Regions from separate parts of the Cytobacillus sp. QJM3NY_8 genome, predicted to be linked through region 2. Evidence: riboswitches for the same ligand, from Rfam matches in the RefSeq annotation. Region 2 holds a riboswitch; each other region holds the start of a gene.
What was found. Region 2 has a riboswitch for cobalamin ahead of AC0VZ9_RS01225 (ABC transporter substrate-binding protein). Riboswitches for the same ligand answer to the same signal wherever they lie in the genome.
Positions count from the first base shown of each region.

Region 1: another riboswitch for cobalamin. It lies ahead of AC0VZ9_RS18500 (ribonucleoside-diphosphate reductase subunit alpha); the one in region 2 lies ahead of AC0VZ9_RS01225 (ABC transporter substrate-binding protein).
Region 3: another riboswitch for cobalamin. It lies ahead of cobJ (precorrin-3B C(17)-methyltransferase); the one in region 2 lies ahead of AC0VZ9_RS01225 (ABC transporter substrate-binding protein).

Region 1 is NZ_CM149681.1:3,597,435-3,601,556, reverse strand. Features, by position in the region: gene AC0VZ9_RS18510 (heavy metal translocating P-type ATPase) at 1-1,240, shown strand, start outside; gene AC0VZ9_RS18505 (hypothetical protein) at 1,416-1,544, shown strand; cobalamin riboswitch at 1,672-1,865, shown strand; gene AC0VZ9_RS18500 (ribonucleoside-diphosphate reductase subunit alpha) at 2,000-4,122, shown strand, end outside.
Region 2 is NZ_CM149681.1:221,566-225,687, reverse strand. Features, by position in the region: gene AC0VZ9_RS01230 (FecCD family ABC transporter permease) at 88-1,140, opposite strand; gene AC0VZ9_RS01225 (ABC transporter substrate-binding protein) at 1,106-2,080, opposite strand; cobalamin riboswitch at 2,468-2,672, opposite strand; gene AC0VZ9_RS01220 (hypothetical protein) at 2,753-3,529, opposite strand; gene AC0VZ9_RS01215 (FtsW/RodA/SpoVE family cell cycle protein) at 3,894-4,122, shown strand, end outside.
Region 3 is NZ_CM149681.1:2,974,507-2,978,628, reverse strand. Features, by position in the region: gene AC0VZ9_RS15480 (winged helix-turn-helix transcriptional regulator) at 129-488, shown strand; gene AC0VZ9_RS15475 (MFS transporter) at 646-1,863, shown strand; cobalamin riboswitch at 2,055-2,232, shown strand; gene cobJ (precorrin-3B C(17)-methyltransferase) at 2,466-4,088, shown strand; gene cobK (precorrin-6A reductase) at 4,098-4,122, shown strand, end outside.

The sequences.
Region 1 (4,122 bases), 1.9 Mb from region 2:
TAAAGTGGTTGAAGAAGCGCAAGGTTCAAAAGCCCCTATACAGCGAATGGCAGACAGAATCTCTGGGATATTCGTTCCCATTGTAGTGGCCATAGCAGTGGTTACATTCCTGGTGTGGTATATATGGGTAAGTCCTGGAAATTTTGCAGAAGCACTCGAAAAATTGATTGCTGTCCTGGTAATTGCATGTCCATGTGCTCTAGGTCTGGCGACGCCAACCTCTATAATGGCCGGCTCAGGCCGGGCAGCGGAATATGGGGTTCTCTTCAAAGGCGGAGAGCACCTGGAGCTCACGCACGAAATCACTGCAGTCGTTCTTGATAAAACTGGAACAGTTACACATGGCAAACCGGTATTAACAGATGTGATTATAGAACACAACGTTGAAGAAAAAACATTTCTCCAGCTTGTAGGGTCAGCGGAGAAACAGTCTGAGCATCCATTGGCTGAAGCGATAGTAAAGGGAATAAAGGATAAAGGAATCATGCTATTTAATCCAGTTGAATTTGAAGCTATTCCGGGGTATGGAATAAAAGCGAGAGTGGATGGAAAAGATCTCCTGATAGGTACAAGAAGATTAATGGACAAATACGACGTTAATGTCCAGTCAGCCAAACTTGATATGGAAAAACTGGAGGAAAATGGAAAAACGGCAATGCTTGTCGCGGTTGATGGCAAATATGCAGGTATCGTGGCAGTTGCGGATACAATAAAGGAAACATCCAGAGATGCAATCAAACGCTTAAGGAAACTGGGCATTGAAGTCATTATGATTACGGGAGATAACAAACGTACGGCTCAGGCAATAGCTGATGAAGTGGGCATAGACTCTGCAATTGCAGAGGTTCTACCTGAAGGCAAGGCAGAAGAAGTAAAAAAACTTCAGAACCAGGGAAAAAAAGTAGCTATGGTCGGCGATGGCATAAACGATGCACCTGCACTTGCTGTAGCTGATATTGGTATGGCGATCGGAACCGGTACAGACGTTGCGATGGAAGCAGCTGATATTACGCTAATGAGAGGGGATTTAAATAGTATTGCAGACGCCATCCTAATGAGCAAAAAAACCATAAGGAATATAAAACAAAATCTTTTCTGGGCATTTGCATACAATACCCTTGGCATCCCAGTAGCTGCATTAGGGTTCCTTGCACCTTGGCTTGCCGGCGCCGCAATGGCGTTCAGCTCCGTATCTGTCGTTTTAAACGCACTTCGTTTACAAAGAGTAAAAATAAAGTGAAACTTCAATCAGCGGGAATTCTTTTTCTCTGCTGATTGTTAGTTGAACAAATCGGGCCTCAATGGGCAGTTGACCCACTCATCCTCCATGGACTCCTCTGAGCCCTGTAGTGGGGTCATACTGTCCGTTAGACTGCGATAAATGAAAAAACGTTTAATTAAAAGGAGCAGATAAAATGAAAAAATGGGCAGGTGCAGCGATTGCGTATCTCGTTCTTGTAATGGCAGGGTATGCTGTATATGATTCATTTTGGGCTACCCCTGAGCCGGTATCTCATGATATTGAAATGGAAAATCATGAGTGAGAAATAAAGAACAGAGGGAATATCCCCCTGTTCTTTTTCGTCCATTAACGATTAAAAATTTGTAATCTATTTCTCCATATGATAGAATCATCTACAATATATAGTATATATTAAAAAGAATAAAAACTACATATAGATCGTGATTGGTGTCCTATGAGGACTTAATAGGGAATTCGGTGTAGAACCGAAGCTGTCCCCGCAACTGTAAGTGCAGACGAAAAGAGCATGCCACTGTACAAAACGCTTTATGGCGTTTGTATGGGAAGGGCTTTAAGTAGAGTGAAGCACAAGCCAGGAGACCTGCCAGGGCGATCGAAAGTTTCATATCTTCGGGGATTGAGATGATGAAACGATCGCGTAATGGCCGTTTATTCATCTTCTTCCAGCTATTATACTATCGTTTGATCCGCTCATTTTCCGGGCGGATTTTTATTTTGCCTTTAGGAGGAAGTAAGATGGTCCAAACCATACAACCGATAGAAATTTTAGAAGAACTTAAGACAGAATTTCCACAGCTCGGCATAGAGCACCTATTAAAAAGGTATGAAGAAATGAGCCAGCTGGGAGCGGAAGCAATGTATGACCAGTTTATACTGGATTGTTTATCTTTTATAAGTATTGATGAGCCTGATTGGACTTTTGCCGCGTCACGTCTGCTTCTTAAGAAGCTCTATACTGAGTCAGGAAAAAATAGAGAATGCCAGCCGGATGATTGCTACAAACATTTTTATACGTTAATTGAACGGCTGACGGCTTTAGGAATTTATGACCAGGATTTATTAGATGTGTATTCAAAGGATGAGATAAATGAACTTGCCCAATTCATAAAGAAAGAAAATGACCGCTTATTTACATATTTGGGGTTGAAAATGCTGGCTGACCGATATCTTGCCAGGGACAAACAGAAAAATCTTTATGAGCTTCCACAGGAACGGTTCATGATCATCAGCATGGTGCTGATGAAAAGGGAGCCGAAGGGTAAGCGGCTTGAACTCATTAAAGAAGCTTACTGGGCAATGAGTGGTTTGTATATGACTGTTGCCACGCCAACACTCGCTAATGCAGGGAAAAACTGGGGACAGCTTTCAAGCTGTTTCATTGAGACTGTTGATGACAGTCTTGATTCTATATATGACAGCAATACCGATATTGCATCACTGTCTAAAAATGGCGGGGGAATCGGAGTATATTTAGGGAAGATCCGCAGCAGAGGAAGTGATATTAAAGGATTTAAGGGGGCATCTTCAGGTGTGATTCCCTGGATGAAGCAGCTGAATAACACAGCAGTCAGTGTTGATCAGCTTGGACAGAGGCAGGGTGCTATAAGCGTCTATCTGGATGTCTGGCATAAAGATATCTTCTCGTTTCTTGATGCAAAGCTTAATAATGGAGATGAACGGCAACGGACACATGATTTATTCACAGGTGTCTGCATTCCGGATTTGTTTATGGAAAAAGTGGAAAGCCGGGGATATTGGTATTTATTTGATCCCCATGAAGTCCGCAAGGTAATGGGCTTTTCACTGGAGGATTTTTATGATGAAGGTGAAGGCGAAGGTTCATTCCGCCAGAAATATAAAGAGTGTATAGATAACCCGAATCTATCAAGGGAAAAAGTGCCTGCCATCGATATAATGAAATCCATCATGAGAAGCCAGCTTGAAACAGGGACACCATTTATGTTTTACCGGGATGAAGTAAATCGGAAAAATGCCAATTCACATTGCGGAATGATTTATTGTACAAACCTGTGCACTGAGATTGTACAAAACCAAAGTGTTACAAAGAGGGTTGAAGAATATACAAGGGATGGGAGAATTATTATCGAAAAACATCCAGGAGACTTCGTTGTCTGCAATCTTTCATCCATCAATCTTGCAAGGGCCATAAGTGAGGGAGTACTTGAAAGGCTTGTGCCAATTCAGGTGCGAATGCTTGATAATGTCATTGATATTAATAGTATTCCGGTGCCTCAGGGCCAGATCACAAACCAGAAGTACCGTGCGATTGGACTGGGGACTTTTGGATGGCACCACCTTCTTGCACTGAAAAAAATCACATGGGAAAGCGAAGAAGCAGAAAAATTCGCTGACATTCTATATGAGCAAATTGCTTTTTTAGCGATAAAAAGTTCTATGGATCTGGCTAAAGAAAAAGGAAGCTATTCAGCCTTTAAAGGTTCTGATTGGGAAACGGGTGCTTACTTTGAAAAGAGGGGATATCTGGAGGCAGAGTCAGACATGGACTGGGCTGCATTGAGCAAAGAGGTAAGTGAAAACGGTGTTCGAAATGCCTATTTGCTGGCGGTTGCACCTAATGCATCAACTGCTTTAATTGCAGGAAGCACTCCAAGTATTGATCCTATATTCAACAAGCAGTACTCCGAAGAGAAAAAGGATTATCGGATCCCTGTGACAGCTCCCGATATTAACAGTGAGACCATTTGGTATTACAAATCTGCCTATCATATTAACCAGGAGTGGAGCATCAGGCAGAATGCAAACAGACAAAAACATATAGATCAAGCTATTTCATTTAATTTCTATATACCGAACCATATTAAAGCAATCGATCTTTT
Region 2 (4,122 bases):
GCAAAAACCACTTGTTCCTGCAAAGAAAATCTAGGGAATCCTTCCTCCTTGAATGGGTGGACGCTTGTGCCGGACAGTTATCGAGGTTCAAAGTTTATTCTTTCTTTTAATTAAAATAATAGCAAACGCAGGTGCACCGATTATCGCTGTAATCACACCGATTGGAAGTTCGGTAGGTGCAATGATCGTCCGTGAAACCAGATCGGCAATAATAAGAAAGCCTGCACCCATCAGAATAGATAGCGGCAATAGGTGCCTATGATCCGGTCCCCATAACAGCCTGGTCAGATGAGGGATCACAAGACCGACAAATCCTATCGTTCCAGATACAGCTACAGCCGCACCAGTCAAGATAGAGCCAGCTATCAGGACCATCATCTTTCTCTTCTGAACGTCCACCCCTATATGCTGGGCCTTTTCTTCTCCGAAGCTCATGGCATTAAGCTCTTTGCTGTTCACTAAAAGAAGGATGGCACCCAGTACAAAAAACGGAATGATAATTTTAATATACGCCCACCCTCTCATGGATACACTGCCAAGAAGCCAGCCAATAATCTGTCTAAGCTCCTCTCCAGTCAGGGCAATCATCAGAGAAATCAGAGCGCCAAGAAAAGAACTGAAGATAATGCCTGTTAAAATAATCGTTTCCACTTTCATGGATCTTTCAATTTTTCTGGCAAACAGCAAAACGGCAAAAATGGTTAAAAAGGAAAATAAAATGCTGAATAACGGCAGCGTAAACATTCCTGCAAACGGAATGGATAATCCTAAGAATAATGTTAAAACAGCACCTAGTGAAGCCCCGGATGAAACCCCAATTGTATATGGATCTGCCAGCGGATTTCTTAATAAACCTTGAAAGGCGGCTCCCGCAATTGCAAGAGACGCCCCTACTAAGCCAGCCAGCAAAACGCGCGGCAGGCGAATATTCAAAATGATATTTGAATGCATAGCATCCGTGTTTCCCAATGAAATAAAAGGAAATAGCTCAGCGCTTATTACTCTGATAATCGTCATGGGGTGAACAGACACTGTTCCAATTGAAATCCCCATCAGCATGGCTAAAAGCAGGAAAGCCGCTGCTGTTAGATAAGCTAAAAATTTATTATTTAAATACGTCCGGATATACTGCTTTTGCAAGTTCCTCGACTCCTTCAATAATACGAGGGCCAGAGCGGGTTACCATATCGGAATCAACATCGGCAACATGCTTATTTTTTACTGCGGTTATATCCTGCCAGCCATCCCTTTTCATTACATTGCCAGCAGCATCCTCAGTGTAATAGCCATGAGTTGTGATGATTACATCCGGATTCCGTTCGATAATCGCTTCCGGATCCATTTTCGGCCATCCTTCTTCGGAAATGATATTTTCTGCATTGATGGCACTTAGCATTTCATCCATAAATGTTTTTGTACCTGCTGTATAGATTTCAGGAGCAGGTGAAACTTCCACGAAAACCGATTTGCGGTCTTCTTCTTTTATGCCCTGAGCTTTTGTTTTGATTTCCTCGAGCTTGCTCTTCATATCTGAAACAAGCTGCTCTGCTTCATCCTTCTCTCCCGCTGCGGTTCCAACCATTTCAATGGATTCAAAAACCTGATCAAAGCTCTTTGCATCATTGACAACAAGGACGGTCACACCTGCATCCCTTAATTGCTGAAGGCCAGCTTCGGAATTATGTGCGCTTGACGCGTGAGCAAGGACAAGATCCGGTTTTAAAGAAATAATTTTCTCGACATTAAATTCCATGCCGCCAATCTTTTCTTTTTCTGTGGCTTCGGGCGGGTAGTTATCAAAATCGGAGACTCCGACAACTTCTTCGCCAAGCCCCAATTCAAAAACAATTTCGGTGTTGCTTGGAATCATGGAAACGATTCTTTCGGGCTTGGATTCGATGACGATTTCATTATCAAGAGCATCCTTTATCGTAACAGGAAAAGCAGCCTCTTCCCCGCCAGTATTCTGCCCTTCCTCAACCTTTTTCTCTTCTTTAGGCTGTTCAGCACTCTCGCCGCAGCCTGCTAGCACTCCTGCAGCCAGAAGCATCGTTAATAAAAATGCATAAAACTTTCTCATACTCAGCAATCCTCCTAGAACTTTCGACAAAATTCGGGTGGTGTCTAACACCATCTTAAAAAATAAAAGGCTGGTTCTCATAAGATTTTTTAGCTTACAAACCTAGCGCGTTGATTTCCGCTGCAGGCACTTGCTTTCCGGGGGAGAGATGAGAGCCTCCTCGGCTTCGCCTGTGGGGTCTCTCACTTCCCTCACTTCCCGCAGGAGTCAAGTGCCCTCCGCTGCAATCAACTCAGTGGCAGAAACTAAGTTAGCCACCCATAGACTTTTAGAAACAACCAAATAAAAAACATCCCCTCGGACGGCAAGGAGATGTTGGCATGGTCATTTATCAATTAGTGCAGAAAGGATGGCCGGACCAAACACCTCCCTATCCTCGTAGGTTTATGGGTGCTTAAGAATCAGGCAGGTCTCCTGGCTCATGGTCAATGCGTTCTGCTCCTTCCCATACATTCCTGTACAGTGGATTTACAGACAGCTTCCATTTACAGTGGCGGGACCGCGCTGGAATTTCACCAGCTTCCCTATTAAGTCTTCAAAAGAGCCTGTTTTAAAACCCTTTTGAGAAGACACCTGTTCTATGCGGATATAAAATTTTCTATCTCCGATTATACACCATCACGCAGAAAAAGTAAGAGAATTTTGCTGAATGTTGTAAAAAAGTTCAGAATTCTAGCGCGAGTATATTTTCCATTCCCTTGTTTTCTTATCAAACACAATCTTCGCCTCACATGGCTCTTTCACAATGGCCTCATACTCGTCATACATATCATCCATATTCGCAAAGTCGCCAATAATCCAAATAGGAATTTCTATCCGGACCCGATTCTGTTCGATATCCTTAATGGAAAGTACCGCTCCCTCTTTCATAAGAGACTTTAAGGAAGGCAGGACATCTCTGGTGATAGGAGGATACGTCTTTTTCTTTTTTATGCCAAGGAGCGTTTTTTCGACTTTCATCTGTCCCATTTTACCGGGGATTACTTCCCCAAGCATGCGGTAAAAATCGTTCAGATCGCGATAATATGTACGGTTAAACCAGCCATCATCATGGGCCAGGTACACATAGCGATTGCTCAGATAATTGTAAAAAGGCGGCTTAAGATGTTCCTTGACATGGCCGAGATAAAGAAGCTCAGCAATTGTCTGGCCGGGAAGCTCATTCACCGCTTCCTCTTCCTCGAAATCAATCCAGCAAAAATCGCCATAGCCATATACATCATCCTCAACCAGCCTGCCCAGCTTGTCCCTTGACACATAATCGAACATCGTGTGGGTATTAAAGTCCCCATGTTCAAAACGATGCTTTAACAACAGCAGATTGTTAATAGAATCGGAAAGAGTTTGGGCAAACTCTGCAAACTCAATTCCATAAGTCATCACATACTGATCCTGTTCATTAAGATGGATGTAGATGAGATCACGAATAGCATGATTCCTTCTTTTCAATGACGAAACCTCCGAACCGTTACCCAAAGTGGTGTTTTCAAAGAAAAGCACTGAGCTAGACAGATAAGAATAGCGCAAGCGCCTTCACAAATTAGTAAAAAGACAGCTTCTTTTTGAAACTGCCTGTTAAACATCCAGTATTTTATTCTCTTATTGTAGCAAAAATAACTGAAAATATCTTTGCCGATGAGAAAAAATTTTAAATTGCAGCCTGCCCGGTTTTTTGAAAATACAGGAAACCATCATGCTGATTCATTCGTCTAACTACATGCAGAGAAAAAATGTATTCTGTTCTCCATTGTAAGGTTTATTTTTCTTTGTTAGGATAAAAATGTAAAAAGGTACAGAAACCAGGTGTATACAAATGAACAAGAATAATAGATTCTCAGACCGGTTCGATTGGACGTTATGCTTTCTTCTGCTGCTATTTTTCCTCATCAGCTGCATCGCTATTTACAGCGGACAATCCTCCAATCAATATGAAGGGAATTTTGTCGTCTCACAAATAAAAAATTATGTTGTCGGAGCTATCATTGTGGCAATTGTCATGTATTTTGACAGCGAGCAAATCAGAAGGCTTACTTGGCTGCTGT
Region 3 (4,122 bases), 2.5 Mb from region 2:
CAAAATCTCAATTTTCTCTATCTTGAATATATTCTAAAAAATAATCCTTTTTTATGGAAGAACGCACTTTTTTGTGAGAAGGTTACTAAAAGGATACTTTTAGACTGCAGGGAAGTGGAGGGGATATTATGGATGACTTGCGGAGCGAAGTGAGGAAGAAAATTGAAAATAGAGAATTTAATTGTGAAAAAGAATTGACATTATCCCTTATTAGCGGCAAGTGGAAAATAACGATTATATACTATTTAGGAACTGACGGGACTTTACGATTCAGTGAAATTAAGCGTCTGTTTCCAAAAATCACCCACAAGGTATTGACAACTCAGATTAGAGAATTAGAGGAAGATGGGATAGTTCATCGGAAAGTTTTCCCGGAAGTCCCGCCTAGAGTGGAATATTCATTAACAGAATTAGGGCAAAGCTTAATGCCGGTTATTTTAATGATGTACGATTGGGGGAAAGAAAATATAAAAACATTCATAAAATAGGTTGACAATGTATGGATTTATTTAAGAGATGCTGACTTTGTGACGTCCTATAGAGAGCAGGTATAACGCAGTTTCATATTGTTGAGAGGATAAAAAAGTTATGTTTCAGATTTTCAATATAGCTCCAATACTATGCTTTATTTGAAAGAGGGATATTATGATTCCAGGTTCATGGAGAGCGTTAGGATGGATTGGATTAGCTGAATTATGCGCATTAAGCTTGTGGTTTAGTGCTTCTGTTATAGCCCCTGAACTGATTCAAGTATGGAATCTTAGCTCCAGCTCAGAAGCATGGCTGTCTGCTTCTGTCCCAATTGGCTTTGTAATGGGTGCATTAGTTAGTTCATATTTTGGGATAGCAGATCGTTTTAATCCCCGAAAGGTTCTTGCCGTTTCAGCGTTTCTGGGTGCGCTATTGAATGCCTTGCTTTTATTGGCAGATCAGGCTTTTTTCGGTATTCTGCTTAGGATATTAACCGGTGTATCACTCGCTGGTGTATACCCGACAGCTGTTAAAATTTTATCTCAATGGTTTCCGAAAAAACGCGGGCTTGCAGTTGGTATATTAATAGCCGCCTTAACTCTAGGATCCTCTTTGCCACATTTTATTGTTATATTCTCTTCTTCTTTAAATTGGCAATTAGTGATTATTTGCAGTTCAATATTGGCTCTCCTGGCAGCTGTAATTGTCAATTGGGTTTTAACAGATGCTCCAGTAACAACGAAAAAATTACCTTTCTCTTTTAAATTAATAAAAAAGGTAGTTTCGAATAAACCAGTAATGCTTGCGAACTACGGTTATTTTGGGCATATGTGGGAATTGTATGCGATGTGGACGTGGATTCCCATCTTTTTGACTGCTAGTTTTACAAGCTATTCTCCAGGGATTCCTCCCTGGTTCATTGCATTGTCCTCTTTTATTATTATCGGAATTGCAGGGGGGATTGGCTGTGTAGCAGGCGGGCTAGTCTCAGATAAAATTGGAAGAGCAAATCTAACGATTATTTCTATGTGTATCAGTGCCATTTGCTGTATCTTGATTGGCTTTACTTTTGGTCAATATATTTGGTTAACTCTACTCCTTTCTATCATTTGGGGAATGTCTGTCATCGCAGATTCTGCCCAGTTTTCTGCCGCAGTTTCAGAAGTTGCAGAAGTTGAGTATGTAGGAACAGCCCTGACTTTTCAAATGTGCATTGGTTTCCTGATCACTATATTTTCTATAAATTTAATCCCAATTATACAGAGGTTAGTTGGCTGGGAGTGGGTCTTTGCCTGTTTAGCGATTGGACCAATTATTGGCATGGTATCTATGGTCCAGTATAAACGGCATGATTTTAATAATGTCAAAGGGACAATCGGTCATTTTAAATAAATTAAACAACATCTATTTGGTCTAACTTTGTGAATTATATCCCAGCAAAAATTAACTCCTGAATAGCAGAAATAAGGTCTTTTTACCAAATCCTATTTCAAAAAGTCAAAGGCATTAACATAGCATTTAAAAAATTAAGAAAAAAATAATATGTCAAAATTGGTCATTATATGTTATATTAGTAAAAAATTAATATATCAATTTGAATAAGTGCTCACTTTGGTGAGGTAAAAGGGAAACCAGTGAAAGTCTGGTACAGCCCCCGCTACTGTAAAAGCTGATGAAATTACAATGCCACTGAGAAATCGGGAAGGTGTAAGAGTAAGAAGAAGCTTAAGTCAGGAAACCTGCTTATTTAAACGACACTTGCTTTTCGGAGGGAGAAGTATAGGCGGGACAATTATGATCAATTGTTTTTGAGTTTCAGTATGCTAATTTTTATACTGTCATTTCATATGCCTGTATTCCTTTGAAAAGGAGTGCAGGCATTTTTTATTTGGCAAGAAGCAATGAATTTTGAGAATTGTCCGGCGCAGGGCGCCTGCTAAGAGCAGCACGGCAGCAGGCAAGGCGCATGTGCTTTTCTTAATTGGAGGTTACCTATGAAGAAGGGAAAAATCTTTGTTGTCGGCTTCGGTCCGGGCGATCGTGAGCATATAACCAAACGGGCTGTGGATGCGCTGCAGCAGAGTGATTGCATTATTGGCTACAAAACTTACGTAGATCTGATCATGCCATTCGTTACAGCAAGTTCCATTGTGAGCACGGGGATGACTGAGGAGGTATCCCGTGCGCAGGATGCAGTGAAAAGAGCGGAAGCCGGCCATATTGTTTCCGTGATATCGAGCGGTGACTCGGGTGTATACGGCATGGCTGGCTTAGTGTATGAAGTGCTGATCGAAATGGGCTGGACGGAAGAAGAAGGAATCGAAGTGGAAATTGTTCCGGGCATCTCTGCGATTAATTCATGTGCGAGTTTACTGGGGGCACCTGTCATGCATGACTCCTGCACCATCAGTCTGAGTGATCATTTAACACCCTGGACTGTGATCGAAAAGCGCATTGAAGCAGCCGGGATGGCGGATTTTGTCATCGCATTATATAACCCGAAAAGCGGCAGAAGGACACGGCAGATTGTCGAGGCACAAAGGATCCTATTAAAATATCGTTCTCCTGATACACCAGTGGGTCTTGTGAAAAGTGCTTACCGCGAGAATCAGAATGTCATTCTGACTACACTGGCGGAAATGCTTGATCACGATATAGGCATGCTGACAACGGTTGTGATCGGGAATTCCTCCACTTTCTTTTATGACAATAAAATCATTACGCCTCGCGGATATCAAAGAAAGTATACGCTCGGTGAAGAGAAGCAAAGCTTAAAGCCGCATCAGCGTTTAAAAAAGGAAGCGGAGCCATGGGCATTAAATCAGGAAACCGGGGAAGCACAGGCCGGCTACGAGCAGATCCAGAGAAGAAAACAAGAAGCCAGCTCAATGGATATGGCTTTAAAGGCTTTATCGATGGCAACGAAATCGGGGATTGACCAAACACATTTGGTGCAGCAGCCAATCGAAGATATTTTTGAATTTGCAGTAACGCCTGGGGTTGCCAATAAATTTATTACACCAGACCAAATGCGCGTATTGGCAGAAGCTGTTGGCGAGAAAGGCACCATGGAATATACACCGGATCACCGATTTTTAATCAAGATTCCAACTGGACGGCCTCAGTCGATTGTGGAAAAACTCGAACAAAGCCAACTGACAGTCATGCCAGTGGGCGATGTTCTAAATGTAAAAGCCTGCGATTTTTGCTACGGGGAGAAAGCAGAATCCATTCCATATGCAGAGAAAATTGCAGCTGAACTGGGGGGCTTAAAGCTTCCAAAGGAACTGCATATTGGTTTTAACGGCTGCGGTATGGCCTGTTATCGGGCCGTATTTGATGATATCGGCATAGTTTACCGCAAGAAGAAGTTTGATCTATTTATCGGGGCAAAGCCGGTTGGCCGTACAGCCCATGCTGCCCAGCCGGTGGCAGAGGGAATTGAGCCCGATCAGCTGGTGCCGTTATTAAAGGAGATTATCGAAGAATACAAAGAAAATGCGCATCCAAATGAACGGCTTTTTAAATATTTTAAGCGTGTGAAAAAAATTCAGTATTTTACCTATCAGGATATGAGCTCCAAGATCGAAGTCGAACCGGCACCATGCGGGGATTAGGGGGATCTTATGATTTTATTTTTAGCAGGCACAA